DNA from 2 places in the Blautia sp. AM23-13AC genome. Region 2 is predicted to be linked to the other one. Evidence: riboswitches for the same ligand, from Rfam matches in the RefSeq annotation. Region 2 holds a riboswitch; the other holds the start of a gene.
What was found. Region 2 has a riboswitch for lysine ahead of DW642_RS13630 (alanine/glycine:cation symporter family protein). Riboswitches for the same ligand answer to the same signal wherever they lie in the genome.
Positions count from the first base shown of each region.

Region 1 (7,849 bases), on a different contig from region 2:
TCTCGCCAGGTCCGATGAACAGAGTACCGCGCTCTTGTGCGGAGTACAGACCGTAGGTAACGGACTCGCCTGCCTCGAAAGCGATCAGGGAACCCTGTTTGCGGTATTCAATGTCGCCCTTGTACGGTGCGTAATCTTCAAACTCGGTGTTCAGGATACCAGTTCCTTTGGTGGAGGTCATGAAGATTCCACGGAAACCAATCAGGCCTCGTGCCGGGATTTCGAACTCCAGACGGGTGGAACCATCGCTTGCGCGGCTCATGCCGTGAAGCTCGCCTTTACGCTCGCTGAGGAGCTGGATGATAGTACCGGAGAACTCGTCCGGAACGTCAACGTATGCGATTTCCATTGGCTCGAGTTTGCGTCCGCGCTCGTCCTCTTTGTAGATAACCTCTGCCTTACTTACTGCGAACTCATATCCCTCACGGCGCATGTTTTCGATCAGGACGGACAGATGCAGCTCACCACGGCCGGAAACCTTGAAGCAGTCTGCGGAATCAGTCTCCTCGACACGCAGGGAAACGTCGGTGTTCAGCTCACGCATCAGACGGTCGCGCAGGTGGCGGGAGGTAACGTATTTACCTTCTTTACCTGCCAGCGGGCTGTCGTTTACGATGAAGTTCATGGAAATGGTCGGCTCGGAGATTTTCTGGAACGGGATGGAAACCGGGTTGTCCAGATCGCCGCAGAGAGTATCTCCGATGTGGATATCCGGGATACCGGAAACAGCAACGATAGAACCGATGCCTGCCTCAGTAACCTCTACTTTTTTCAGTCCGTCAAATTCATACAGTTTGCTGACCTTTACTTTTTTCTTCTTGGTCAGATCGTGGTGGTTGACCAGCATAACGTCCTGGTTCACGCGGATCGTTCCGTTTTCAACTTTGCCGACACCGATACGTCCAACGTATTCGTTGTAGTCGATGGTACTGATCAGAAGCTGTGTGCCAGCTTCCGGATCGCCGGTCGGAGCCGGGATGTATTTCAGGATGGTCTCGAACAGAGGAGTCATATCCTTCGGGGTATCGTTCAGATCGAGTACCGCATGACCCATCTTTGCGGATGCGTACAGAAACGGACAGTCAAGCTGTTCGTCAGATGCATCGAGGTCCATCAGAAGCTCGAGCACTTCGTCGATAACTTCATCCGGGCGGGCTTCCGGGCGGTCGATCTTGTTGATGCAGACGATAACGGACAGATCCAGCTCGAGTGCTTTTTTCAGCACGAATTTGGTCTGCGGCATAGCGCCCTCGAATGCGTCTACAACCAGAATAACGCCGTCTACCATTTTCAGAACTCGCTCAACCTCGCCGCCGAAGTCCGCATGGCCTGGGGTGTCGATGATGTTGATTTTCGTTCCTTTGTAGTAAACTGCTGTATTTTTGGAAAGAATGGTGATTCCACGCTCACGCTCGATATCGTTCGAGTCCATGACACGTTCCTGAACCTCCTGATTGGCACGGAAAACGCCGCTCTGTTTCAGAAGCTCGTCTACCAGTGTAGTTTTACCATGATCGACATGGGCGATGATGGCAACGTTTCTTACATCTTCTCTCGTTGTTTTCATTTCTTCATTCCTCTTCCTATGAGTTGACCCTGCCGGGTTCAATTTTTCAAAATTTCAAGCCGGCCGGGAATGTTTATCACAGCACAAAGGCAGGTGCCTTGCCGTTTTGTCTCTGCTGGATGCCTGCCTATCTGAATTATTATAGCACAGAACAGAGAAAAAAAACAGGGAAGATGTGACATTTTTTGTATTGCAATGGTAGAAAATACGAAGCATGTGGTGCGGTTTTTACAGAAACATATACAAAAAATTGGGCAGAATGCTGATTTGAATAGAAATAAAAAAATCTGGAAAAAAGTGGTTCTGAAAAAGAAATGTGGTTCATACATTAGGATTATAGATCAGCAAAGTACCGATCAGAAATCAATATTCAGAAAGAAAAGACAAAGGAAGGGGATTTTCATTATGGCAGACAAGATGATTGAAAACAATCAGGTGGTTATCATGGGAGAGATTGTCTCCCCGTTTACATTCAGCCATCAGGTATTCGGAGAGGGCTTTTACCTCGTCGATGTGATGGTCAAGCGGTTGAGTGAATCGCAGGACATCATTCCGGTGATGGTCTCCGAGCGGCTGGTGGATGTATCACAGGATTACCAGGGTGAGTGGATCTGCATCAGCGGTCAGTTCCGGTCCTACAACCGCCACGAGGAGAAGAAGAACCGTCTGGTACTCTCCGTATTTGCGCGGGAATTAAGCTTCGTGGAGGAAGAGGACGATTCCGTCAAATCCAACCAGATTTACCTCGATGGATACATATGTAAACCGCCGGTCTACCGGAAAACACCTCTGGGAAGAGAGATCGCCGACCTTCTGATCGCGGTCAACCGTCCGTATGGAAAATCAGATTATATCCCGTGCATCTGCTGGGGACGGAATGCGCGGTATGCCTCTGCGTTTGCCGTGGGCGGCCACGTTCTCATCTGGGGACGGATCCAGAGCCGGGAATATATGAAGCGGCTGAGCGAGACGGAAATGGAAAAGCGGACCGCATATGAGGTTTCGGTGAGCAAGCTGGAATATAGTGAGAGTTAAAGCGCGATCCGCTGTTGACAAGAAAATTTAATGATGCTATAGTAAAAGCAGAACTGAAGTGGATAGAGGTCGCATTACTTCAAGAGTACCTTTTCGGATGCCTCAGCAGCAAAAGAAGAAGAGGAAAAGGGAAGAATGCCGAAGGACATCCGGCGCTGAACCGGTATGCTCCTGGGCGCAGGTTGAAAAAATCTGCGACTGTCATCGAGAGATGGAGAGCTATCTGATCATAGATACTGCGTATGTGTGAATTTGGAGGCGATCTTATCTGGGATGAGGCGCCTCTTTTTTTAACGGAAAGTGAAATTTTCCGTGGGAGATAAGCTCCGGCGACTGATTTCTTATGGTTTTATCTGACACAACATACAGGAGGAAAAGAGAATGTCTATTTTTAAAGGTGCAGCTGTTGCAATTATCACACCGATGACCGAAACACAGGAAGTGAATTACGAAAAACTCGGAGAACTGATTGAGGAGCAGATCGCCGGCGGAACCGACGCCATCGTTATCTGCGGAACCACCGGTGAGGCTTCGACCCTGTCCCATGAGGAGCATCTGGATGCCATCAAATATACCGTGGAAAAAGTAAATCACAGAATCCCGGTAATTGCAGGAACCGGCTCCAACAGCACGGAGACAGCAATTTATCTGTCTCAGGAAGCAGAAAAATACGGCGTGGACGGACTTCTTCTCGTTTCTCCGTATTACAATAAAGCAACACAGAAGGGTCTGATTGCACACTTTACCGCAATCGCAGACAGCGTCAAAGTGCCGGTCATCCTTTACAACATTCAGGGCAGAACCGGCGTAAACATTGCACCGGAAACGATCGTCTATCTGTTCAACAACGTTGAGAATATCGTTGCAGTCAAAGAGGCTTCCGGAAACATTTCCCAGGTCGCAAAAATTATGCAGCTGACCGATGGAAAGATCGATCTGTACTCCGGAAACGACGATCAGGTTGTGCCGATCCTTTCCCTTGGCGGAAGCGGTGTAATCTCCGTTCTTTCCAACGTAGCACCGCGTGAGACCCACGACATGGTACAGAAATTCCTCGACGGCGATGTGGCCGGATCCAGAGAAATCCAGCTGAGAGCACTGCCGCTCATCGATGCGCTGTTCTGCGAAGTAAACCCAATTCCGGTAAAAGCAGCGCTGAACCTGATGGGCAAAGAGGTTGGACCGCTTCGTCTGCCGCTGACCGAGATGGAGCCGCAGAACCAGGAGCGCCTGGCAAAGGCTATGAAAGATTTTGGAATCAAACTGGCTTAAGTTAAGAATACACGAAGTAAAGAAGGAAAAAGACAATGGTTAAAATTATTATGCATGGCTGCAACGGCCATATGGGACAGGTCATCACCGGCCTGGTAAAAGAAGATGCAAATGCAGAAATCATAGCTGGAATCGATATGAACGACAACGGCCAGAACGATTACCCGGTATTCAAAAGCCTGGCAGAATGCGATGTTCCGGCAGACGTAGTCGTTGACTTTTCTTCCTACAAGGCAGCCGACGCACTGCTCGATGCCTGCAAGGAGAAAAAACTTCCACTCGTCCTCTGCACCACAGGCCTCACCGAGGATCAGCTCAAAAAAGTGCAGGAGACCAGCAAAGAAATCCCGGTTCTCCGCTCTGCAAATATGTCCCTTGGTGTGAATACGCTGATGAAACTGGTACAGGCAGCTGCAAAAGTGCTTGCCGAAGCAGGCTTTGATATGGAGATCGTGGAGAAACACCACAAACTGAAATGCGACGCTCCAAGCGGAACCGCCATCGCCCTGGCAGACAGCCTGAACGCGGCAATGGACAACCAGTACCACTACGTATACGACAGAAGCCAGCGCCACGAGCAGCGTGACCCGAAAGAAATCGGAATCTCTGCTGTACGCGGCGGCACCATCGTCGGAGATCACGACGTCATCTTCGCGGGACCGGATGAAGTTGTTACTCTGTCCCACAGGGCATATTCCAAGGGAGTTTTTGGAAAAGGTGCTGTAGAGGCCGCAAAATTCCTGGCTGGAAAGCCAGCCGGTATGTATGATATGCAGGATGTGATTGCCGCGAAGTAAGGCAGAAGCAGGAAATAGAAAAGATAAAAAAGAAGGCAGGCTGTGTGCAGTTGCACAGCCTGCCTTCTTTCGAGCTGCTTTTCTGTTTTAGCCAATGAGTTTTTTCACTTATGCAGCGTAATAGGAATACGTTCCTCTGTCAAAAAATCTATTTCAGCTCCCGTTCCGCTTTTTCCCAGAGCTCTTCGTCAAGATCAGTCAGCGCCAGTGCATCCGCAAGTTCCCGCACCCGTTTTACCGTGAGATAAAAGTAATTGATACCGCAGGTCAGCGTCCGCTTTAAGGAGCGGGCAAGTACACTGCCGTGGGTTTCCAGTTCGGCACGGTCGAACTCGGCGAGATAGCCCTCGAGATCATAGGGGATCTGAAAACATTCGATCTGCCATGTGCTGTTTTCCAACGTCAGAATTGCGAAGTGCGCATGGCCGCCGACATCATCAAGCGCAAGCCCAAGGGATCCTGGATTCAGATACGTTTTTCCTGCGTATTCTTTCTGTTCCTGCTTGTGGCTGTGGCCGCCAAGCAGGATGGAGGCATCGAGATTTTCCAGATGAGAAAGCAGGAGCTCCGGATGCAGCCCGAAATTCCCTCGGATTTCACCAGGTGCGCCGTGGCAGAGCCGAAGTGCCGGGAAAAGGGATTCACGGCAGGTGTCCGGTGTAACTTCTTCCTGCGGCACAAAAACGGGAACCAGTTTCCCGGCTTCATCCAGCTTTCCAATCAGAACACCGTCTGTCGGCAGCTGCTCAAAAAATTTTAGATCCTGCTCGGTAAGATTCCGAAACGTGTAATCCAGAAGCCCGCTCGTCGAAGAACCCGCCTTCCAGTTCTGCGGCTGCCAGAGATTCTCAAGCAGATATTCCTCCCGGTTGCCGCGCACCAGATAGCATGGAAACTCCTCCTGCATTTCGCGGAGCACCCCCATCATCCTCTGCGGAAACGGCCCATCCGTCACAAAATCCCCCAGCCCGATGATACCGTCAATTTGCTGCCTGCGAAGAAACTCCATCACCTCCGAGAGTGCATAATAATTCCCATGAAGATCACTGATTACTGCTAATTTCATGTGTTTTCCTTTCTATGTCAAAATCATAAAATGCGAGATACTGTCTTGATTTTATCAAATGGTGAGAAGGAACGCAATTTATAAAAATATAAGCCAGGCAATTGATGAAATGATGGAAGACAGCAAAACGGAAGGCATTGAAAAAGGCAAACTTGAGGTGTTATCAAATTTATTAAAAAAAGGAACGATCAGCATTCAGGATGCCGCCGACTGTATGGCAGTGTCTGTGGCGGAATTTAAGAAGCTGGTCAATAAGTATCCCATCTGATTCCGAAAAACCTGCTGACAGAAAAAGCATGTTATGATAAGATCAAAGGCAGAGAGTTTCGAATATATTTACTGTCGGAGGGAATGTATGATTAATCGGGAAGACATGCTGGAGCTGACGAGGAGGATGACGCCGGCGCGGACTTCGTTTGTGCGGATGGCGGGTTGCTATACGGATTCGGATGGGGAGTATGACGGCAGTTTCAACATTCATTTTCTGAAACTGTCCGGTTCGGAAAAGGCCAGGAATCTGGCGATTGCCAAGAAAATTCCGTTTGCGGAATCGAATGAGAAGCTGCGGGAATACCGTTTTCCGGAAACATCCCAGGGGCCGGGCAGTATCTGGCAGATGCTGATGGCGCTGCGGGAATGCGGACTGAAGAACGATGCGCTGTTGGAAACGTTCTATGATATCCTGATCGAAGGATTGCAGATTCACGGGGCTTATGCCATTTACATGTTTTATGACCGGTATGATATTCCTGCAAAGGCTTCCGATAAAGAGCGCCTGGGGGAATCCGAGGAGATGTTCCCCTATCTGATCTGCGCTGTCTGCCCGTTGGTTGGAGAATACGAGCCGGGAAATCCTATCTGTGGATTTCTGTTCCCTGCCTTTGTGGACCGGAGCGGAGATCTGGAACGGGTTGATATTTATGCAGAGCGTGCAGCGTGGGGCGATCAGATGGCCAGCATTCTTGGCGCGAAGGGCAGAAAATTCAGATGCGGTCTGTAAAAGAAAAAATCAAAAGTGACGGATCAAACCAGGTGCTGATGTGCCTGGCAGTAAAAAAACTTCCCGGCGAACCTGCATATATCGTTCGCCAAGGGAAGTTTTTTAGATACGGGAGCAGCAGAAGTGCATATTTACTGTGCCATCCCCGCTCCATTCTGTGTAGTTGCTCCGTTTTCCTGCGGATTCTGCGTCTCATTGTCGCCGCCGCTTACCACATCGTCCACCGCGCGGCCGACATCCTCAACGCCCTCGCCGACACCACGGGTCACATCTTCAGCGGCGTCGCCGACATCATCTCCAAGGGTATTTCTATCCCCGGTATTTGTACCGTTCGTACCGTTGGCATTCCCATCGGTGCCCTCCGTCACATCATTTACATTGTCGTTTGACGGCATCTCTGTCGTATTGACATCGTTTCTGTTATCCGTCTGTCCCATGTCGCTCTCCGTGTTGGTATTGCCATTTCCGGTGTCATTCGTGGTGTTGTTTCCACAGGCCGTCATCCCGGCCAGTAATACCGCCAATGCCAGCGTCATACACACTCTTCTGATTTTTCTCATCTTCAAAATCTCCTTTCCCTAACAGTGTCTGGACAGTTGCTAGTATTTGAAAAATGCCGGAAAATATACGGAAAAAAGAGGCTTTTGGAAATCTTGACAAAGGAAGAAAAAAACACTAAAACAAAAAGTACGAAAACGGACTAAAAACGAAAACAGGATATATCGAAATGGAAGTCAATCCGGCAAACCGGCGGGAAAAAATCATCAGTCTGACTGAAACGGGAAAACAGTATGCGAGAGAGCTGGTTCTTCCGCTGTTTCAGTCCGAGGAGGAAGCTGCGGCGCAGTTTACGGAGCAGGAGATGACAAAAGTAATCCGGATGCAGGAAAAATTTGCCGATGCACTGGCAAAGAGTATGGAGGAAAAGGTATCCATAGTTCACAATCTGTCCGCTTCGTGATATGATAACAGCAGAATTCGAAAAGGAGAGAAAGAGAATGAAAGAAGAACTGAAGAAATCCCTTCGCACCTACGGCGCCCTGCTGCTGCTCGGTGTGACCGGCGTTCCGCTCGGTGCGGCAGTCGGTCTGATTGAGGCGCTGTTCTGCCGT
Region 1 covers NZ_QTUL01000014.1:26,296-34,144, forward strand. Annotated here, with positions in the region: gene typA (translational GTPase TypA) at 1-1,567, opposite strand, end outside; gene DW642_RS13135 (single-stranded DNA-binding protein) at 1,973-2,602, shown strand; lysine riboswitch at 2,658-2,832, shown strand; gene dapA (4-hydroxy-tetrahydrodipicolinate synthase) at 2,984-3,874, shown strand; gene dapB (4-hydroxy-tetrahydrodipicolinate reductase) at 3,910-4,671, shown strand; gene DW642_RS13150 (metallophosphoesterase family protein) at 4,820-5,737, opposite strand; gene DW642_RS13155 (hypothetical protein) at 5,796-6,005, shown strand; gene DW642_RS13160 (DUF4317 family protein) at 6,093-6,737, shown strand; gene DW642_RS13165 (hypothetical protein) at 6,869-7,297, opposite strand; gene DW642_RS13170 (hypothetical protein) at 7,465-7,698, shown strand; gene DW642_RS13175 (chloride channel protein) at 7,736-7,849, shown strand, end outside.
Region 1: it holds a riboswitch for lysine, as region 2 does, so the genes downstream of both, dapA (4-hydroxy-tetrahydrodipicolinate synthase) here and DW642_RS13630 (alanine/glycine:cation symporter family protein) in region 2, are expected to answer to the same signal.

Region 2 (7,849 bases):
CTCATTTGAGTTATATCTTTATGCTTCATATACCAGTTCACCAGCAAGATACGTCCGGCACACCGGAATGTCTTTGATCGTGCTCTCATCCACCTCAAACGGATTCTGACCCAGTACGACGAAGTCTGCCATCATGCCTTCTGCGATCTGGCCTTTCACGTTCTCCTCGAAACTTGCCTCGGCACTGCGGATCGTGTAACTGTCGAGTGCTTCCTGTACGGTGAATTTCTGATCCGGCAGGTACGGGCCGACATGGTCGCGCAGCGTTGTTCTTGTGACAGCGCACTGCATGCAGGCGAGGGCATCCGGCAGCTCTACCGGGCAGTCAGTTCCGTTGCTGACGGAGACGCCGTTATTCATCAGCGTCTTCCAGCTGTAGCTTGTGCTCGCAAGCTCTTTGCCGACGCGCTCCTCTACGATATGGTTATCGTAATCGAGGAAGATGCTCTGTGCGTAAACGTGAAGATGCATTTTCGCGATTTTTTCAAGCTGATCGGCTCTTGTGATCTGGCAGTGCACGATGCCGTGGCGGTGATCTTCTCTCGGGTTTTCAGCAAGGGCTTTTTCATAGGCACTTAACACGCGGTCGAGGCACGCATCACCGATCGTGTGAACTGCAGCCTGCATGCCGTGTGCATTGGCGTAGCCGATCATCTCATCCATGGTTTCCTGGGTGAATACCGGGATTCCGCAGGTGGACGGGTCGTCTGCGTATGGGCGACTGAGGAATGCTGTTCTCGCACCGAGTGCGCCGTCGCCGAGCATTTTCAGCGGTCCGATTTTAAAGCGGTCTGTGCCGATGCCGGTCACATTTCCAGCCTCAACGAAACCTTTTAAGGATTCCAGATCGGTAAAGTTGCTCTGCTCGTAAACGCGGACGGTCAGCTCGCCGGAATCCTCGAGTTCTTTGTATGCTTCGTTGACGGTCTGCCACGGAACGGCGCGGTAAACGCAGTAATCATCACTCTGGCTGCTGGTGACGCCGTAGCTGTTCAGGGCTTTGCAGGCGCTGCGGATCATATCTTTGATTTCCTCTTTGCTCGGCACCGGAATGCTGTCGTAAACCGGTTCCATTGCATTGTCGAAGAATCTTCCGTCCGGCTCACCGTTTTCCATACCGATCTCTCCGCCCTCCGGCTGCGGGGTATCTGCGGTGATGCCGAGGAGTTCCAGCGCTTTGCTGTTGACTACGAGGCAGTGGCCGCACGCTCTCGTCGCGCAGATCGGAACTTCGGTTGATACGCGGTCAAGATCGTAGCGGTTCGGCATGCGGTCCACGTCCGTGAAGTAATCCTGATTCCAGCCGCGGCCCATCAGCCATGCGCCGTCTTTTCGCGGATGCTCTTTCTGGAAGGTGTCGAGGCAGGCGAGCATATCTTCCAGGCTTTCGGTATGTGCGGCAAGCTGCGCTTTCAGCAGGGAGCTTCCGTAATTTAAAAGGTGCATATGGCTGTCGTTAAAACCGCTGCAGACGAATTTTCCGCCGAGGTCTACAACTTTGTCGCCGGCTGCTGCAAGGGCATCTGCCTCTGCGCTGCTTCCGGCGAAAACAAATTTGCCGTCTTCTACTGCAAACGCTTCGACAAGCGGCAGTTTTCCAGTGTAGACAGCTCCGTTTTTGTAAATTGTTTTCATATCATTATCCTCCTACTGTCATCTAAATTTGATTCTATTCTTTTCTGCCCATTTGCGCAATATACAAATTCAGACACGCCATTCTCATGCGTGTCTGGATTCGCTTTTGAATATTTTTTATTTCGTTTTCTCTTCGTAGAACAGGCAGGCGTTCTTGTCTACCGTGCCCTGGCCGAAGTTTCTTGCTTTGTAGTCTTTCAGCAGTTTGAAATACTGGTTCGAGAGAATCAGGATCACTGCTACGTTGACGAAGGTCGGGATCGCAGATGTGATATCAACGACAGTCCAGATAAAGCCCTGGTTGTTGGTCTTTACCAGATAGATCGTCCACAGTACGCCCGGCAGAGCGCGGACTGCGTAGAAGATTTTCATGACGATATCTTTCATCTTGCCTTCTTTTTTATACAGATGCTCCAGAATTGCCAGATAGTAGGTGAACCATCCGCCGGAAGTCGTTACAGTGAAAATGACCATGATGACTGCCAGAAGGATGCTTCCAAATTTGCCGAATCCGCTTGCAAATGCACTTAAAGCAAGTGTTCCGCCGTTCGTTCCGTCGGTCCAGTTTCCGCTTAAGATAACGGAAAGTGCGGTGATCGTACAGATAACCATGGTATCAAAGAATACCTCGAAAGATCCCCACAGACCCTGCTCTACCGGATGCGGTGTTTTTGCGGAAGCATGGATCATTGGAGAAGTACCCCATCCAGCCTCATTGGAGTATACGGAACGCGCCATACCCACACGGATAATCTCGCTGACTGCGCAGCCGGCAAAACCGCCGATCGCTGCTGTTCCGGTAAATGCGTTTGTTACGATGGCTGCAAATACGCCAGGAACGCGGTTGATGTTGATGATGATCATGCCAATTCCCATCAAGATATAAAGAACGCTCATAAATGGAACGAGCTTGCTGAACAGACTTGCGATTTTCTTCGTACCGCCGCTTGTAACGACATAGGTCAGAATGCAGAGCAGAACGCCCATCACGATAACGCCTTCTACTTTGAAGCTTCCAAGATTGATATTCTCAATACCGAACGCACCGGCTACGACCTGAGATGCGGTCAGGTTGGAAGAGGTTACGAAGAAGGTGGAGAAAATACCGATGCCGAAGATGAGCGCCGGGATCAGCCACAGCTTGCCCCAGTGGCGCTCCTCGCCAAGTCCGCACTCCATGTAGTAAGTCGGACCGCCGTAGTACTCACCTTTTTCGTTGGTGTGACGGTAGTAGCAGCCGAGGGTAACCTCAACCTGTTTTAATATCATACCAAGCAGAGACGAAAGCCACATCCACATAATGGCTCCCGGGCCGCCTGCTGCAACTGCAGTTGCAACACCGGCGATATTACCGAATCCTACGGTACCGCCGATAGCGGTCGAAATCGCCTCAAACGAGGAAAGCATACCCTTTCCTTCACTTGCTTTGTCTTCTTTCTGGAACAGTTTTCCGCCGGTTCTCTTCATAATCCAGCCAAAGTGACGGAACTGGAAAAATCCAGAACGAACGGTAAAGTACAGACCGGTCAGAATCATCAGCGCGATCAGCGGCACGCCCCAAAGGACACCGTCCAGCCAGTTAAGAAATGCTATCATGTCAAAATCCTCCCTTTTTTCTTTTCCGGCAACAGTTTTCTTCAGACGTATCCTGTAACACCCGTTTCGTCTTTCGTTCTCCAACCAAACAGATTTCCACCCCTGGAACCTTTTGTCACGGTTCCAACTGCAGTACAATAAAAAGAGCAGCGGTCTTCACCACTGCTCCATTAAATCTACGTTCATGAAGCAATAGCTCCTCCACCAGTACGGTGAGAGTGCACAGCCTGTTCGACTGTACCCCAACACAGACAGTTTTTCGGGAACTGCCCCGTTTCGGCGAATGCTCCTTTCCCTGCCCGTCCCAGACCCCGTTGTCTCAGGACAGCTACTCTTAGCCTTCGCGCCTCTATTGCCGAATATGTATATTGACAGGTATTATCATATGTTTCTTTTCGCCACTTGTCAATCGTTTTTTCGACATTATTTTACAAAAATTTTATATTTTCGAAATTTGTCCTGATTTATTTGACTTTCTTGTCTCCCTCTGACGGCTTCAGCTGGTTGAACTTCCACAGACGCTCCATATAGCCGGACTGCTCTTTGGCCAGCTCTTCCACATTCGGGTTGTAAATGATTCCTTTTACCATTCATTCTCTGTCTGTCATACTGTCCTCCTGTCTGCTGTAGGATCTAAATAAGTATCCCTTCCAGATGATCCATCTCATGCTGGCAGATCTGGGCTGGCCAGCCGGTGAATTTCTGGCGTTGTTTTTTCCAGTTCCAGTCGTAGTATTCGATTTCGATGTTCTGGTACCGCTTTGTTTTCCGCACGCCTGGCAGGGAGAGGCAACCTTCTTCTGTTTCGTAGGGGCCGCTTTTGCGGACTATCACCGGGTTGAACATGATGATGTCGCGGAATCCGGCGTTTACGATGATGATGCGTTTTTTCACGCCGATCATATTTGCCGCCATGCCGACGCATGCCTCGCGGTTTGCTGCCAGTGTGTCCTGCAGATCTCTTCCCACCTGCAGATCTTCCTCTGTCGCCGGGATGGATTTCTGTCCGAGGAAGAGAACGTCTCTCATAATTGGTTTTACCATTTGTGTTTCCTTTCTCTTTCGGCCTTAAAGGCCGAAATCGTTTAATTTTCTATTTGAATCCGCATATCGCACGATGTGCATCCGATCACGGTTTTTCCGCCTTCCTGCTCCAGTCGTTCTACTTTTCCGCCGCAGAACGGGCAGATCCAGTCGATCTGTTTTCCGGCTTTGACAACCTGCATCATGTTGACGAATTTTGTCGTATCTACATTTTTCGAATTGCAATTCTGCGTCCAATCACCGGAGAGTACTTTTCGCAATTCGCCGTTTTCATTCAGAATAACGGTGTCGCCCTCCTCGATGTTCCAATCATACAGCATCTGATCCTCCTGGCGGATGCGCGATTCTGTTCCGTTTTCATCTTTCAAAACAACAACTGCCATGACAGGCTCGTCGGCACCGCGCTCCTCACAGCCGAAATCAAGGTCTTCCTCAATTCGCATTACCTGATATTTCATAAAAACGCCCTTTCGTCAAATATAATTCATGCTTTTTTGTATTCCACACGGTTTTTGCTGTTACAAAACTTTTTATTCCTGAATCGTAAAAATCACAACCCGCTCCCGGCTGTCCCCGCCCGGAAACAGATCCATACAGTCGATCTCATCGAGAAATTCCAGTTCCGGCACCGTCATCAGATACGAGATATAAGCATCCGACGGGTAATAGAAAAACAGCTGGATCTCCCGCGGATTTTCGTAGTACGATTCCAGCAGTCTTGCCATCGCTTTTCTTAAGATTTCAAGCGAAAACGGGTTAAAAAAATACACCCGGTCCACTTCCACAGGAACGGGAAAATTTTCGGCGCTCTCCAGCACAAACTCCGTCCGCGCACCAGAGGCCGCCGCCTTTTTGTTTTCCATTGCCTTCGCATAAATCCGGTCATCATACTCCACACCGATGGACCGGCACCGGGTCTGCGCCGATAAGAAGAAATCCACGCGGCCCTTTCCGCATCCGTAATCGAGCAGCGTATTTCCCTTTCGGATCATCCCTGTGTTTGCCATCCGCTCCAGCGCGCAGTATGGGGTCGGCTCATACGGATACCGGTACAGATCCGACCGGCTGTCGTCCCGCCCCATTGTGTGGATCTGAAGCAATCTGTCCCAGCGGTTCTCGTTTTTATCTTCTCTCATCGCCCGTCTCCCGATACTGATACTGTTCAAATAATTCCAGATATTCTTTCTCCACTGCAGCAAACGGCCGCACCGTGTAGTCCAGCGTGATGTGAAGTTTCGGCGCATCCCCCGCCTGCGGTTCCTCCAGCAGATTTGTCAGATCGTACCACAGCAGATCATTGTCGATCTGTTTCATCATCCGCTGCTCCTCCGCCGTCAGATCACTGCCAAGATATTTCTCATAAATCACCGAAAGCAGATGGTCCTCGATCTCGCGGTACCGCGGCATTTCCTGTTTTAATGGCCGCGGCACGTCCGACATGTAACACTCGCTCGCGTCATGCAGAAGGCACGCCAGCACCAGCCGCCGGGAATAGCCGCGCGCGGCCGCCTCTTTCGCACAGCAGATGCAGTGCTCTCCCACTGACCAGAACGTCGTCACATGGCCGTTTCCGCGGCAGATCATCGGCAGCGCATGCGCAAAATCCTCCACACAGAGCAGTTCCGGAGCGGGATGCACAGGGTCAAAATGTTTTCTTGTATACGTTGTTATTGTGCTCATTCTTTTATCTCACTATATGATTTTACTGCCGGCTGTCCCGCGTGCGGCTCGCCGATGATTTTTTCCATCCAGACCATATCGTACCAGCGGTCGAATTTGTAGCCGCAGTTGTGGAAGGTTCCCACGAGTTCGAATCCGAGATGCGCATGGAACTCGGCGCTGTTTTTCGTCAGATATTCATCCTCGACCTGCGGATAGCCGATGCAGGCGTAGAGGTTCAGAATGCCCATTTTTTTCAGGCGGTCCGCCAGCTCTTCATACAGTCTCCGGCCAAGGCCTCCTTTTCTTGCATTGTGATCGAGATAAATGGTCAGCTCGCTCGACCAGTCGTATGCGGCGCGGCCGACAAAGGCATGTGCGTATGCATAACCTTCGATTTTTCCATCCTGCTCGATGACGAGGTATGGATATTTTTTCATGATATCACGCATGCGGTTCTCAAATTCTTCCAGAGACGGCACGTCCCACTCGAAAGAAATGACGGTGTATTCTACATAATAAGCATAAATCTCCAGAATGCGTGCGGCATCCTCTATTTTTGCATCTCTGACAGTAATTGTACTCATAATAAATTCCTCCTCTGACCGTACTGCTTGCGTTTTCTGAACTTTATCTTATCACTCCGCTGAAAAATGGACAACATGATTTCCAGATTTCCTTTTTTTCTAAATTTTTCTGTGCTCTTTGCTTTCTTTCCTGTATAATAAAAGAAACAAGACGGATCACTATTTTTCTTCTTAATGAAAGAAAGGAACGTGCCTATGAAAATTTTAAATCTCGAAAACGAAAACCGGAAATTCACCAAGTCCATCGAAAATTTCCACGTCATGGAATATCTCCAGGATTCCAGCGTCTCGCCGATGACTGCCATGGAGGAGTATTACATGAGCAAAATGAATGTGCGCCGCCGCCAGGTTGTCATTGAACTGGACAAGGAGCACTCCGCGATTATCCAGTCCGGTGCGATGCAGTGGATGGGCGGCCATGTACAGGCGACCGCCGGAATCAAAGGGATCGGCGACCTGTTCGGAAAGGCCATCAAAGGCGCCATGACAAAGGAATCTGCCGTAAAACCGGAGTACGTCGGCGACGGATATCTCGTGCTGGAACCGACCTACAAATACATCATTCTTGTGGATGTCGAGAAATGGGGCTCCTCCGGAATGACGATTGAGGACGGCATGTTCCTCGCCTGCGACGGCAGAGTCAAAACCAAACTGACCGCCCGCAAGAGCATTTCCTCCGCTGTCCTCGGCGGCGAAGGCTTCTTCAATCTGAGCCTCGTCGGCAGAGGCGCCGTTGCCCTCGAAAGCAACGTACCTGAGGACGAGCTGATCGAAGTCGAACTCGAAAACGACGAACTGAAAATCGATGGAAACCTCGCCGTCTGCTGGTCCTCCAACCTTGATTTCACCGTAGAGCGCTCCACCAAAACCCTCGTCGGCTCCGCCGTCAGCGGTGAAGGCCTCGTCAACGTCTACCGCGGAACCGGCCGCGTCCTCATGAGCCCGGTCGCCCCGACAGATTCCCTGCCGACTGCAACCAACACGACCCAGGCGAACCCCGCTGTGAAGAACAACCTTCCGCCGGAAAATTAAATTCGAATCCTCTCCGCCCCTATGCCTAATACGCATAGAAAAAAGTCAAATTAAACCTCGTTTTTGATTGACACTTTCTTCAAAACATGTTAGCGTAAAATACGCATTTATCTTTACATTCTTAAGAAAAACCATACGATAAAATACATGTTCTGGAGAAAATGATGAATAGAATAAACTGGACTGAACTGAAACCGCAGATTCAGCAGGTCGGGCGATTAAGTCTGCCTGCGATTCTTACACAGATTACTACGATTGCGATGCAATACATTGATTCCGCGATGGTCGGCGCGCTT
Region 2 covers NZ_QTUL01000015.1:17,556-25,404, reverse strand. Annotated here, with positions in the region: gene DW642_RS13635 (amidohydrolase) at 19-1,635, opposite strand; gene DW642_RS13630 (alanine/glycine:cation symporter family protein) at 1,753-3,231, opposite strand; lysine riboswitch at 3,417-3,591, opposite strand; gene DW642_RS13625 (maltose acetyltransferase domain-containing protein) at 3,696-3,821, opposite strand; gene DW642_RS13620 (peptide deformylase) at 3,865-4,275, opposite strand; gene DW642_RS16030 (hypothetical protein) at 4,317-4,733, opposite strand; gene DW642_RS13610 (class I SAM-dependent methyltransferase) at 4,806-5,411, opposite strand; gene DW642_RS13605 (hypothetical protein) at 5,398-5,955, opposite strand; gene DW642_RS13600 (GNAT family N-acetyltransferase) at 5,952-6,521, opposite strand; gene DW642_RS13595 (AIM24 family protein) at 6,717-7,553, shown strand; gene DW642_RS13590 (MATE family efflux transporter) at 7,718-7,849, shown strand, end outside.